DNA from 3 places in the Paenibacillus sp. FSL M8-0334 genome. Region 1 is predicted to be linked to each of the others. Evidence: predicted binding sites of a transcription regulator. Region 1 holds the regulator's gene; each other region holds the start of a gene.

What was found. The regulator NrdR, encoded in region 1, represses ribonucleotide reductase genes. The targets are predictions, from matches to a motif close to AACACNATATATNGTGTT.
Region 2: MKX64_RS02705 (anaerobic ribonucleoside triphosphate reductase) is a predicted target of NrdR. The motif match lies at 1,270-1,287, and genes of this name have one in related genera.
Region 3: MKX64_RS18610 (adenosylcobalamin-dependent ribonucleoside-diphosphate reductase) is a predicted target of NrdR. The motif match lies at 1,656-1,673, and genes of this name have one in related genera.

What each region holds. Positions count from the first base shown of each region.
Region 1 is NZ_JBBOCH010000002.1:635,298-638,579, reverse strand. It holds gene MKX64_RS17105 (response regulator transcription factor) at 202-897, shown strand; tRNA gene MKX64_RS17100 (tRNA-Ala) at 1,141-1,213, opposite strand; gene nrdR (transcriptional regulator NrdR) at 1,469-1,942, opposite strand; gene MKX64_RS17090 (alpha/beta-type small acid-soluble spore protein) at 2,058-2,282, shown strand; gene MKX64_RS17085 (lytic transglycosylase domain-containing protein) at 2,355-2,918, opposite strand; gene coaE (dephospho-CoA kinase) at 2,915-3,282, opposite strand, start outside.
Region 2 is NZ_JBBOCH010000001.1:613,717-616,998, forward strand. It holds gene MKX64_RS02705 (anaerobic ribonucleoside triphosphate reductase) at 1-1,236, opposite strand, end outside; gene MKX64_RS02710 (PCYCGC domain-containing protein) at 1,556-2,125, opposite strand; gene MKX64_RS02715 (replication-associated recombination protein A) at 2,179-3,282, opposite strand, start outside.
Region 3 is NZ_JBBOCH010000002.1:977,319-980,600, reverse strand. It holds gene MKX64_RS18610 (adenosylcobalamin-dependent ribonucleoside-diphosphate reductase) at 1-1,547, opposite strand, end outside; gene MKX64_RS18605 (DEAD/DEAH box helicase) at 1,839-3,282, shown strand, end outside.

The sequences.
Region 1 (3,282 bases):
TCTACCCCTGAAACGCTAGAAGACCGTCTCCTGCAACGGCTTGTCCGCCAATCTATTTCAACCCAGCTTTGCAAGAAGTAAAGAACGGTTAGGAATGCAAAGAAAAGCACATTGTGGAAAAGGGGGGCCGGACAACATAATGTAAGCGTAAACATTTTGATGGATATTCTGCTTATCGCATTATCTGGGGAGGGAGTCATTATGTCTAAGTTACTGTATATCAATCTGGGCTGCTGCTCCGATGACATGCTTCGCCTGCAGGATTGGCGCAAATGTGGGATGAACATGGAAATCTGCGATGATGATTCTGAGGCATCGCTGCGCCAGATTGAGGAGAATGGCTATTCACTGGCGGTTATCAACATGACCGGCAGCCCCAAGAAAGGGTTGGAGCTGTGCGGTCGAATCCGGAGGATCAGCCGATTGCCCATCATTGTTGTTGAGGATACCATGGAATTTGCCTTCATCCGCAAAGCGCTGCAGCTGCAGGTAAGCGATTACGTACCGAGCACGTTGCCGGCTGAGGAACTGGTGAAGAGCGTAGCTGCTGTTTACGCAAACCAACGCCGCACTGAGGATGACGTGATTCACAGAGTCAAGGAATATGTGGGGAAGAAGCTTCACGAGAATATTACGCTTAAAGACATTTCAAGCAAATTCCATTTCAACCGCTCCTATCTTGGCCAAAAGTTCAAAAACCATGAAAATATGAGTTTTAACCAATATTTGTTCATTCAACGTATGGAAAGAGCGAAAATGCTGCTGGAGCAAACAGATCTGAAGATTTACGAAATTGCGAACGAGGTGGGATATACTGAAATCGACTGGTTTTATAAACGATTTAAATCCTATACCGGCGTAAGTGCCAACGAATATCGTAAGATGGTCGCCTCCTAATCTGCCAAGCCAATGCAAATTAGTCCTTGAGTTATCCAAGGACTGCTGTCTGACCATACGCCTGGTCGCAATTATTGTGCTCCATCCCGGCTTAGCCTGAAGGTTCGGTATTCCTGCGACGTCAGGCCGAATGAACCGATCTCACCGATTTCCCACTGATTGATGTAAGACACTCTTAAGAAACCAAGTTCTTATTAAATTTGGCAAGCAAAAAACCCTTGAACATCAAGGGTTTTCTTCTTATGGAGCCTAGGGGGATCGAACCCCTGACCTCATCGCTGCCAGCGATGCGCTCTCCCAGCTGAGCTAAGGCCCCGTATGTTATTCATTTGCGAATTCAACGATACCCGTTTTCTTCCCGCCTGAATAATATACCATATAGCATCCTGGACATGCAATAGTTTTTTTCAAAAAAACCAGCAGCCAACGGGAGCTGAATCGCGGACGAGCTTAAGCTTAACACGGCGGCTCCGGGCAGTTCTCGGCATGAAGCAATTCCGCCTGCCTAAGACTGCCCTGATTCTCTGCTGCCGCATATTCAGGCAGCTTACGCACCTCGGTTCCTCTTCTTCTATACCTCGGTTTCGTCCGTTCCCTTGGACAGCAGGCTCTTCAGTTCCTTCATAAACATGTTGATATCTTTAAACTGACGATACACCGAAGCAAAGCGGACATACGCCACCTCATCCACAGGATATAGCCGCTCCATCAGCAGCTCGCCAATCTGGCGGCTCTCGACCTCTGCAGCCGCAGTATTGCGAAGCGCCTGCTCCACGTCGGATACAATTTTATCAAGTTGATCCACCGACACCGGCCGCTTCTCACAAGCACGGATCAGACCGCGCAGCACCTTCTCCCTGCTGAATTCCTCACGGCTCCCATCCTTCTTCACGACAATGAGCGGCGTCTCTTCCACCATCTCAAAGGTCGTAAACCTCCTGCTGCACTGCTCGCACTCTCTGCGGCGGCGGATCGACTTGTTCTCATTCGCCGGACGGGAGTCCAGCACCTTGGTCCCTGCATGACTGCAATACGGACACTTCATACGCTACACCACTTCCTTATATAAAAATTACCAATAAATGAAAAGTCATTTTAGGTTATGAAAATCCGAAACCCGAGACATAATACTTGTACCAACCCAAGGAGGTGAACTAACAATGGCACAAAGCAACAGCTCCAACAACCTGGTTGTTCCTCGCGCAAACGCTGCTCTTGAGCAGTTGAAGTACGAGGTGGCTCAAGAACTTGGTATCTCCATCCCACAAGACGGCTACCAAGGTAACATGACTTCCTACGAAAACGGTTCGATCGGGGGATACATCACCAAGCGTCTGGTAACCCTGGCCGAGCAACAATTGGCTGGTCAATTCTCCGGTCAATAATCGATTCTTCCTTTGACAAAGTGAGTGTTGGGAAGGCTTGAGCATTCAAGCCTTTCCAGCGCTCTTTTTCATTCAGAACTCATCGTATATGCTCGTATACTGATTATAATAATAAATGACTCGCTGTACATAATGCCGGGTCTCGCCAAAAGGAATGCTCTTCACATTCTCATAGCTGCCGTCCCAGGTGCCTTTACTGAGCCAGTTCTTGACGTTCCCTGGCCCGGCATTGTATGCCGCAATCGCCGCTATCGGATTGCCGTCCATTTGCTGGTACAGGTTTCTGATGTACCAGGTGCCGAGCTGGATGTTGACGTCCACCTCATGCTTGACGTTGTCCAGCGAGCTGGCCGGCAGCTTGGCCATTTCCATAGCCCAGTTGGCCGTATCCGGCATCAGCTGCATAATGCCGAGCGCGCCTTTCTTGGACTCCTTGCCCGGCTTGAAATTGGTCTCCACGCGGATAATCGAAGCAACAAGGAAAGGATCGACATCATAATAGGACGCATGTTTCCGAATCTCATCCTTGTAATGGATAGGATACAAGAGCGACATCCAGTTGGACGTCAGAAACAGCAGGGATAAAAAAGAAATCAACAGCAGAAGCAGCACTCTCTTTTTCCGGAGCCACCTCATGCCTCTCTAACCATCCTCTGCCATAGCTTGTCCACCTGCTGCTCGGTATCCGCCAATGTCCCGCTGTTGTCGATCACGATGTCAGCCAACTGCTTCTTCTGCTCAATGTCGAGTTGGCTGCTTAATCTGGCCTCTGCCTGTTCCTTCGATATTCCGTCACGTTCCATAAGACGCTGAAGCTGCACTTCCTGCGGCACATATACGACCACAATCGTATTCAGGTACGGGTACTCCTCCCTCGCTTCCAGCAGCAGTGGAATGTCCACCACCACAGGCTGACCGGGATGCTCCCGCTCATAGGCTTGTACCTGCCTGCGGATTTCCTGGCGGATGGCCGGATGGGTAATGTCATTCAGCGCCTGCC
Region 2 (3,282 bases), on a different contig from region 1:
CTGATAATACGGCAGGTTGAAGGAAGCATCCACATTGACAAAATTCGGATACAGCCTCCGGCTGGAGCATTCCACCGCCTTCAGGAACAGATCATAATTCGGCTCCCCTTCGGCCTGGTTCACACCCTGCTTGCACTGGAAAATATGCTGCGGGAATATCGGCGTCTCGCCTCGGCCCAAGCCATCGATCGTTGCATCCAGCAGCGCGCGGGTCACCAGCCTTCCCTCGGTGGAGGTGCACATGCCATAGTTCAGCGAGGTGAACGGAATTTGACCGCCGGCCCGGCTGCTCATCGTGTTCAGATTGTGTATCAGCGACTCCGCTGCCTGCTTCGTCTCATGGACGGTTTCCTCATAGGCATAGGCATAGGTTCGCGGATACGCGGCCTTCAGGGACATATTGTCTATGTAAAGCTCACCATCCTCGAGCAGATGGGCCAGGCTGCCGTCTGCAGACCCTTCATGAGCTTTCCCGCTCGTCTCCCCGAGATAGAGCAGCCCTTTGCGGAAATGTCTGCGAAATGATTTTCCGACATATGGGGCCAGATCCCAGTCGATTTTATTGGCCGAAACCCCGCCAAACTGACTGTTCTGCTGGGACTGAAAAATAATGGCCACAAGCGCCATCGCGGTCATGATGCTCTGCGGCGGGCGCACCGATCCGTTGCCGGTATTAAAGCCTTTAGCCAGCAGACGGTCAAACGGGATAAAGATGCAGTTGGTCGTTCCGAGCGCATATTGATCCAGATCATGCACATACACATAGCCGTCCTTCACCGCCTTGTACAGCTCCGAAGGAAGAACAAAGCGGTTGGCGATCCATTTGGCGTATTCGGAGCCGATGCGGCTCATCTTTCCACTGAAGGATTCCCCGTTCAAATTGGCATTCTCCCGAAGCAGATCAGGATTCGCTGCACCGATCACATCACTGCTGATTTTGTACAGCTCCCCTCTTCTGATCCGCTCCAGATCGCGGGCATCCCGATATTGGCTGTAGGCATCCGCCACTTCCCCATACTGGCTTTCCCTCAGAGCCTGGATGACACAATCCTGAATATATTCCACCGTGAGGCTCTCTGCCTCCGCTACCCGATCCGTCACCTGCTGCCCGATGCGGACCGACACATCGTCTTCAGCGCTGCCTTTGACTGCCCGAAAGGCCTTGTTCACCGCTCTCACGATGCGTGACATATCAAATTCAGTCAAGCTCCCATCCCGCTTCATTACCTGCAACATCTTGATCAATCACTCCCCTGCCGAAATTCAAACAAATCAATATATTGTATGCCAGAACAAGATAACATCAATATGTTGATTTATTCTGTAACAAAAGTCACTGTTTGTTCGAGCAGGATCCGAACGGCTCTGTTTAAGTGCCGGCGAGGCTTGGCCTGACGGCGTTTTTCAAAAAAAATTATGATCCATATCATCCGTAGAGAAGTCCCATACATGGAGAACCCCCCGAGTCCGAATGAGACACGCAAAAAGAAGCTGACCTCCAATCACGATGGTGATCCGAGCCAGCTCCTTTGTTCAGCGGTTATCTATGGATATATTAACTCTCTGCCGGCGGCAGCGGCGTCCGGGTTGGGGCGGCATAACCTGTCTTATATTTCTCGTCGATGGCGGCCCGGATATCGGACAAGTGCATTCCCTCGCTTCTCATCAGTGCGGATTCCACCGCAATGTCCAGGCAGACGCCGCAGCGGGTGCCATGGTCATCCCACTCGACACTGCCGTCCTCCCGGATTTCATGAATGAAGCAGTTCAGATTGCTCTGATGACCGGCGCTATCGCCGCAGCCGCAGTAGCATGGCATGTATTCCAGCACATCGCTGACCTGGGCAGCCAGAGCATAAATCGTCCGCATCTCGCTTACCGCCCCATCCAGGAAGGTTGGAAGTTCCTCGATCGAAGCGGTGACCTCCCGCAAATCCCCGCTCGCATGATGGAGATGGTCATGCTCCCCCGGCGTGTCCCCGGCTGCATGATGCTCCTGCTCAGCCCCGGCGGGCGAGCCGGCCGCAGCGCTATCAGAGTCGGTCGTCTTGCCCGCTTGGCAGCCGCCCAGCACAATCGCTGTGGACAGCAGCAGAATCATATAACGCGACATCTTTCTTGTCATTCCTATTTCCCCCTCCAGCACAATGAATCGTTCATACGAAGCGCAGGACCTGGTTACTCACTCCGGCGAAGGCGCTGGTTATGGGCGATCTTGGCCTCATTCCCCTGCTCCGTAGCCTGATAGAACAGCCGATTGTTCAGCTCCTTCGGCAAATAATCCTGTTTCACATAATGCCCGGGATAATCATGCGGGTATTTGTAGCCAACATGCCCCAGCTTCACCGCGCCTTTATAATGCGCATCCCGCAGATGAAGCGGAACCTCCGCCGACTTCACCTCATCCATGGCAGACATCGCTCTGGATATCGCATCCACAACCGCATTCGATTTCGGGCTTTCAACCGCAAACAGAATCGCCTGGGCGATATTCAGCTTTGCCTCCGGCCAGCCGTTGTTCCGGTACGCTTCCAACGCGCTGACCGCCTGCACCATCGCCTGTGGATTGGCAAGGCCGATATCCTCGCTGCTGGCGGCGATCAGGCGGCGAAGAAACACCATCGGGTCCATCCCGAGCTTCTCAACCGCATACAGAAACCAGAACAGCGCCGCATCGCTGGAGCCGCGGATGCTCTTATGAAAAGCGGACAATACATCGTACTGCGTAGACTCATCCGCCCGCACGGTCGGTCTGCGAATCGATTCCTCCGCCACCTCCAGCGTAATGTGGATGCTGCCGTCCTGCCCCGGGGGCGTGGTGAGCGCGGCCAGCTCCAGTGCATTCAGCGCGCGGCGAATATCGCCGTTAGCCATGGAAGCAATATGATCCAGCGCCGCATCATCCACCTGAAGATCCATAAAGCCCAGCCCTCTGTCCTCGTTCGCCAGCGCTCTTCGCATAGCGATCATGGCATGATCCCTGTTCAGCGGCTCCAGCTGAAACAAGGTTGAGCGGCTCATCAAGGCCCCGTTCACATAGTGAAACGGGTTCTCCGTAGTCGCGCCGATAAAAATAATCGTCCCGTTCTCCACCGCCGGCAGCAGCGCATCCTGTCTGGAGCTGTTGAAGCGATGGACCTCATCGAGGAACAGAATCGTTTTCGTTCCGTACAAACTTTTGTTGCTCTGGGCCTGCTCAATCACTTCCCTGACATCCTTCACAGACGCCTCAACGGCATTCAGCCGCACAAAAGCGCCCTTCGTCTGTGTAGAGATAATGTG
Region 3 (3,282 bases), 340 kb from region 1:
GGCGCCTGGGTAATGACGGTGACGTTGCGAATACCTTTTTCCCTGATAGCATCCGCAACCTCCGGGTACACCTCCGTCATATTCTTCATGAAGCCGCTCTGCAAGTACAGCTCGGCATCAAACGCCTTAAACGAACCTTTCTCTGCCGCAATATCGGCCGAGGACAGATATGCCTCTCTGGCAATAAAGCCATACAGCTTATCAAGAAACTCCAGCGATTCCGGACTGCCGTAACGGATCTTCAGCTTGATCATCAGCTCGGCCAATCCCATCGAGCCCAGTCCGACGCGGCGCTCTTTTTTCTGATTCTGTTCGTTTTCTTCAAAATGGTACGGTGTCCGGTCGATCACATTATCGAGGAAACGCACCGCATAACGGGTCGTCGTGGCCAGCTCATCCCAGGCCACATCATGCTTGTCTTCGTCATAGAACTTCGACAGGTTGATGGCCGACAGGTTGCAGACGCCCCAAGCCGGAAGCCCCTGTTCGCCGCATGGATTGGTACAAATAATCGGATTGAAATACCAGCTGTTGGACATCTGATTGTAATATTCCATGAATACAACGCCAGGCTCAGCGGACTTCCAGGCCGACTCAATGATCGTATGCCAGATGTCGCGTGCTTTCACCGTTTGATACGAAATGACGGGACGTCCGGCTTTTCTCCATTTGTCCAGGTCTCCGTCCCACACCTCATCGTAATCCGGAGAAGTCGTGTCCGGGAACACAAGCTCCCAGTCCAGATCCTCCTTGACCGCCTTCATGAAGTCATTGCTGACGCACACGGACAGGTTGGCGTTTGTCACCTGCCCCATCGTCTGTTTGACTGTAATAAAATCCAGAATATCCGGATGCCAGTCATTCATCATCAGCATCAATGCGCCCCTGCGGCTGCCGCCCTGTTCAATTAGCCCGGTTGTGTAGCTGAACAGTCCGCCCCAGGATACGGCGCCGCTGGATGAACCGTTAACCCCTTTTACAATGGCCCGCCGAGGGCGCAAGGACGACAGGTTAATGCCAACCCCGCCACCGCGTGCCATAATTTCCGTCATCTCGGTCAGCGTCTCCATAATGCCGCCGCGGCTATCCTTCGGTGACGGGATGACGTAGCAGTTAAACAGGGTCAGCTCATCGCTCGCACCCGCTCCGGCCGCAATCCGGCCGCCCGGCACAAGCTTCCAGTCATCCAGAACATGACGGAACTTCTGACGCCACTCCTCCTGAAGCTCCGGTGTGGCCTCCACCGATGCCATCGCCGATGCCAGCCGGTCCCACATCTCTTCCGGCGTCTTCTCAATCGTTAGTGTCAGTTTCTCGACATCCGATTCCACCAGCTCGCCCTTCCGCGTCTTGACGGTGACGGAGCGCCCCTCCCGCTTCACAATCTCTCCGACTTCCTTCGTCGGAAATTTCGGATCATCCTTTGTCAGCACCAGCACGACATCGCCGACTTTGGCATGGCTAGTATCCGCATCCTTCCACGCATATCGATCCAAAAAGATTTTCTCGCTAAGTCCTTCAAGCCGATTATTCTGTAAAGTACCCAAGAGCTACGACCTCCCATGACTACATTAGTATGATCTAAATCCGGTTATCCTGATTCGAATACAACTTACCCTAGTATGTATACGGCTAAACGTAAATCTGCGGCCGTACACACCATATATTGTAGGTATGAATCATTATACTACACTATATATGGTCAGGCTATGCCGAAGTTGTGAACTTTGGGCCCCTCCCTTCTGCCAAAAAGGCGCCACAGTTATGAACCCTTCTGTTTTCGTCCATACTAGGGGTACTGCTGTCTTGGAAACTTTCATCATGAGGAGGAGAATCCTATGAATAACCGCCCTGCCGAACCTGTCGGCAGCCATCCGGACAATCGCCTTCCGGTTCCCATACACCGTGACCGGTCGTGGCTGGAGGATCTGGAGAGCCGCCTCGACAAGGGAGGCCCCTGGGGCGACTGGCGTCTATCCAAGCTGGCCGTCGAGGGAGAGAAATCGCGTCTCGTTACAAGCTTTGAAGAGCTGCAATGCTTGAAACATATCGGCGATCTGTCTCCGCTCCCGCACCAGACGGATACTGCCAGACGCGTCCTGTTCGAAATGTCTGGAAGGGCGATTCTGGCCGATGAAGTAGGACTTGGGAAAACGATTGAAGCCGGTCTTATTTTAAAAGAATATATGGTCCGCGGGCTCGTATCCAAAGTGCTGATCCTCGTTCCCGCCTCCCTCGTGCTGCAATGGGTCCGTGAGCTGAACTCCAAATTCGGCATTCCGGCCGTGGCCCAGAAGAAAATGTACTCCTGGGAAAACGACATTGTGGTCGCTTCCATGGACACTGCCAAGCGCGATCCGCATTCGGAAATTTTGCTCAATCGGGAATACGACATGCTCATCATCGATGAGGCGCATAAACTGAAGAACAAAAAAACGTCCAACTATAAATTCATCGAAAAGCTGCGCAAAAAATATTGCCTGCTGCTCACGGCGACACCTGTACAAAACGATCTCAGCGAGCTGTTTAATCTCATCACTCTGCTCAAGCCCGGCCAGCTCGGCGGGCAGGGTCAGTTCGCCGCCAACTTCGTCGTCGACAAGCGCAAGCCGAAGAACCAGGATCAGCTCAAGGACGAGCTGTCCAAAGTGATGATCCGCAACCGCCGCGGGGAGAGCGACGTAGCGTTCACGAAACGCACTGTCCGCAACGTCGGACTTAATCTTTCCCCTGACGAACAGGCGCTGTATGACGGCGTCACCTCTTTTGTTAAAGATCAGTATCAGGCAGCTGGCGGCAATCTGAGCAGCATGCTGTCGCTTGTCACCTTGCAGCGGGAGGTGTGCAGCAGCAGGGATGCCGTGTTTGTCACGCTGGTGAACCTGTCGAAGAAGCTGCCCGAGGACTCACCGCTCCGCGATAAGATCTGGGAGCTTGTCTACCTGATCAAGAACATTAAAGCCAACACCAAAGCGGAAAAAACGATTGAGCTGATCCGCGAGATGAACGAAAAGGTGATCGTATTCACCGAGTACCGGGCCACTCAGGAATATCTGCTTAATTATTTCCGGGATCACGGACTGATATCCGTGCCTTATCGCGGCGGGATGAACCGGGGCAAAAAAGACTGGATGATGGACCTGTTCCGCGGACGCGCACAGGTGATGATTGCCACGGAAGCGGGCGGCGAAGGCATCAACCTGCAATTTTGCCACCATATGATCAATTTCGATCTGCCCTGGAATCCGATGCGCGTAGAGCAGCGGATCGGGCGGGTGCATC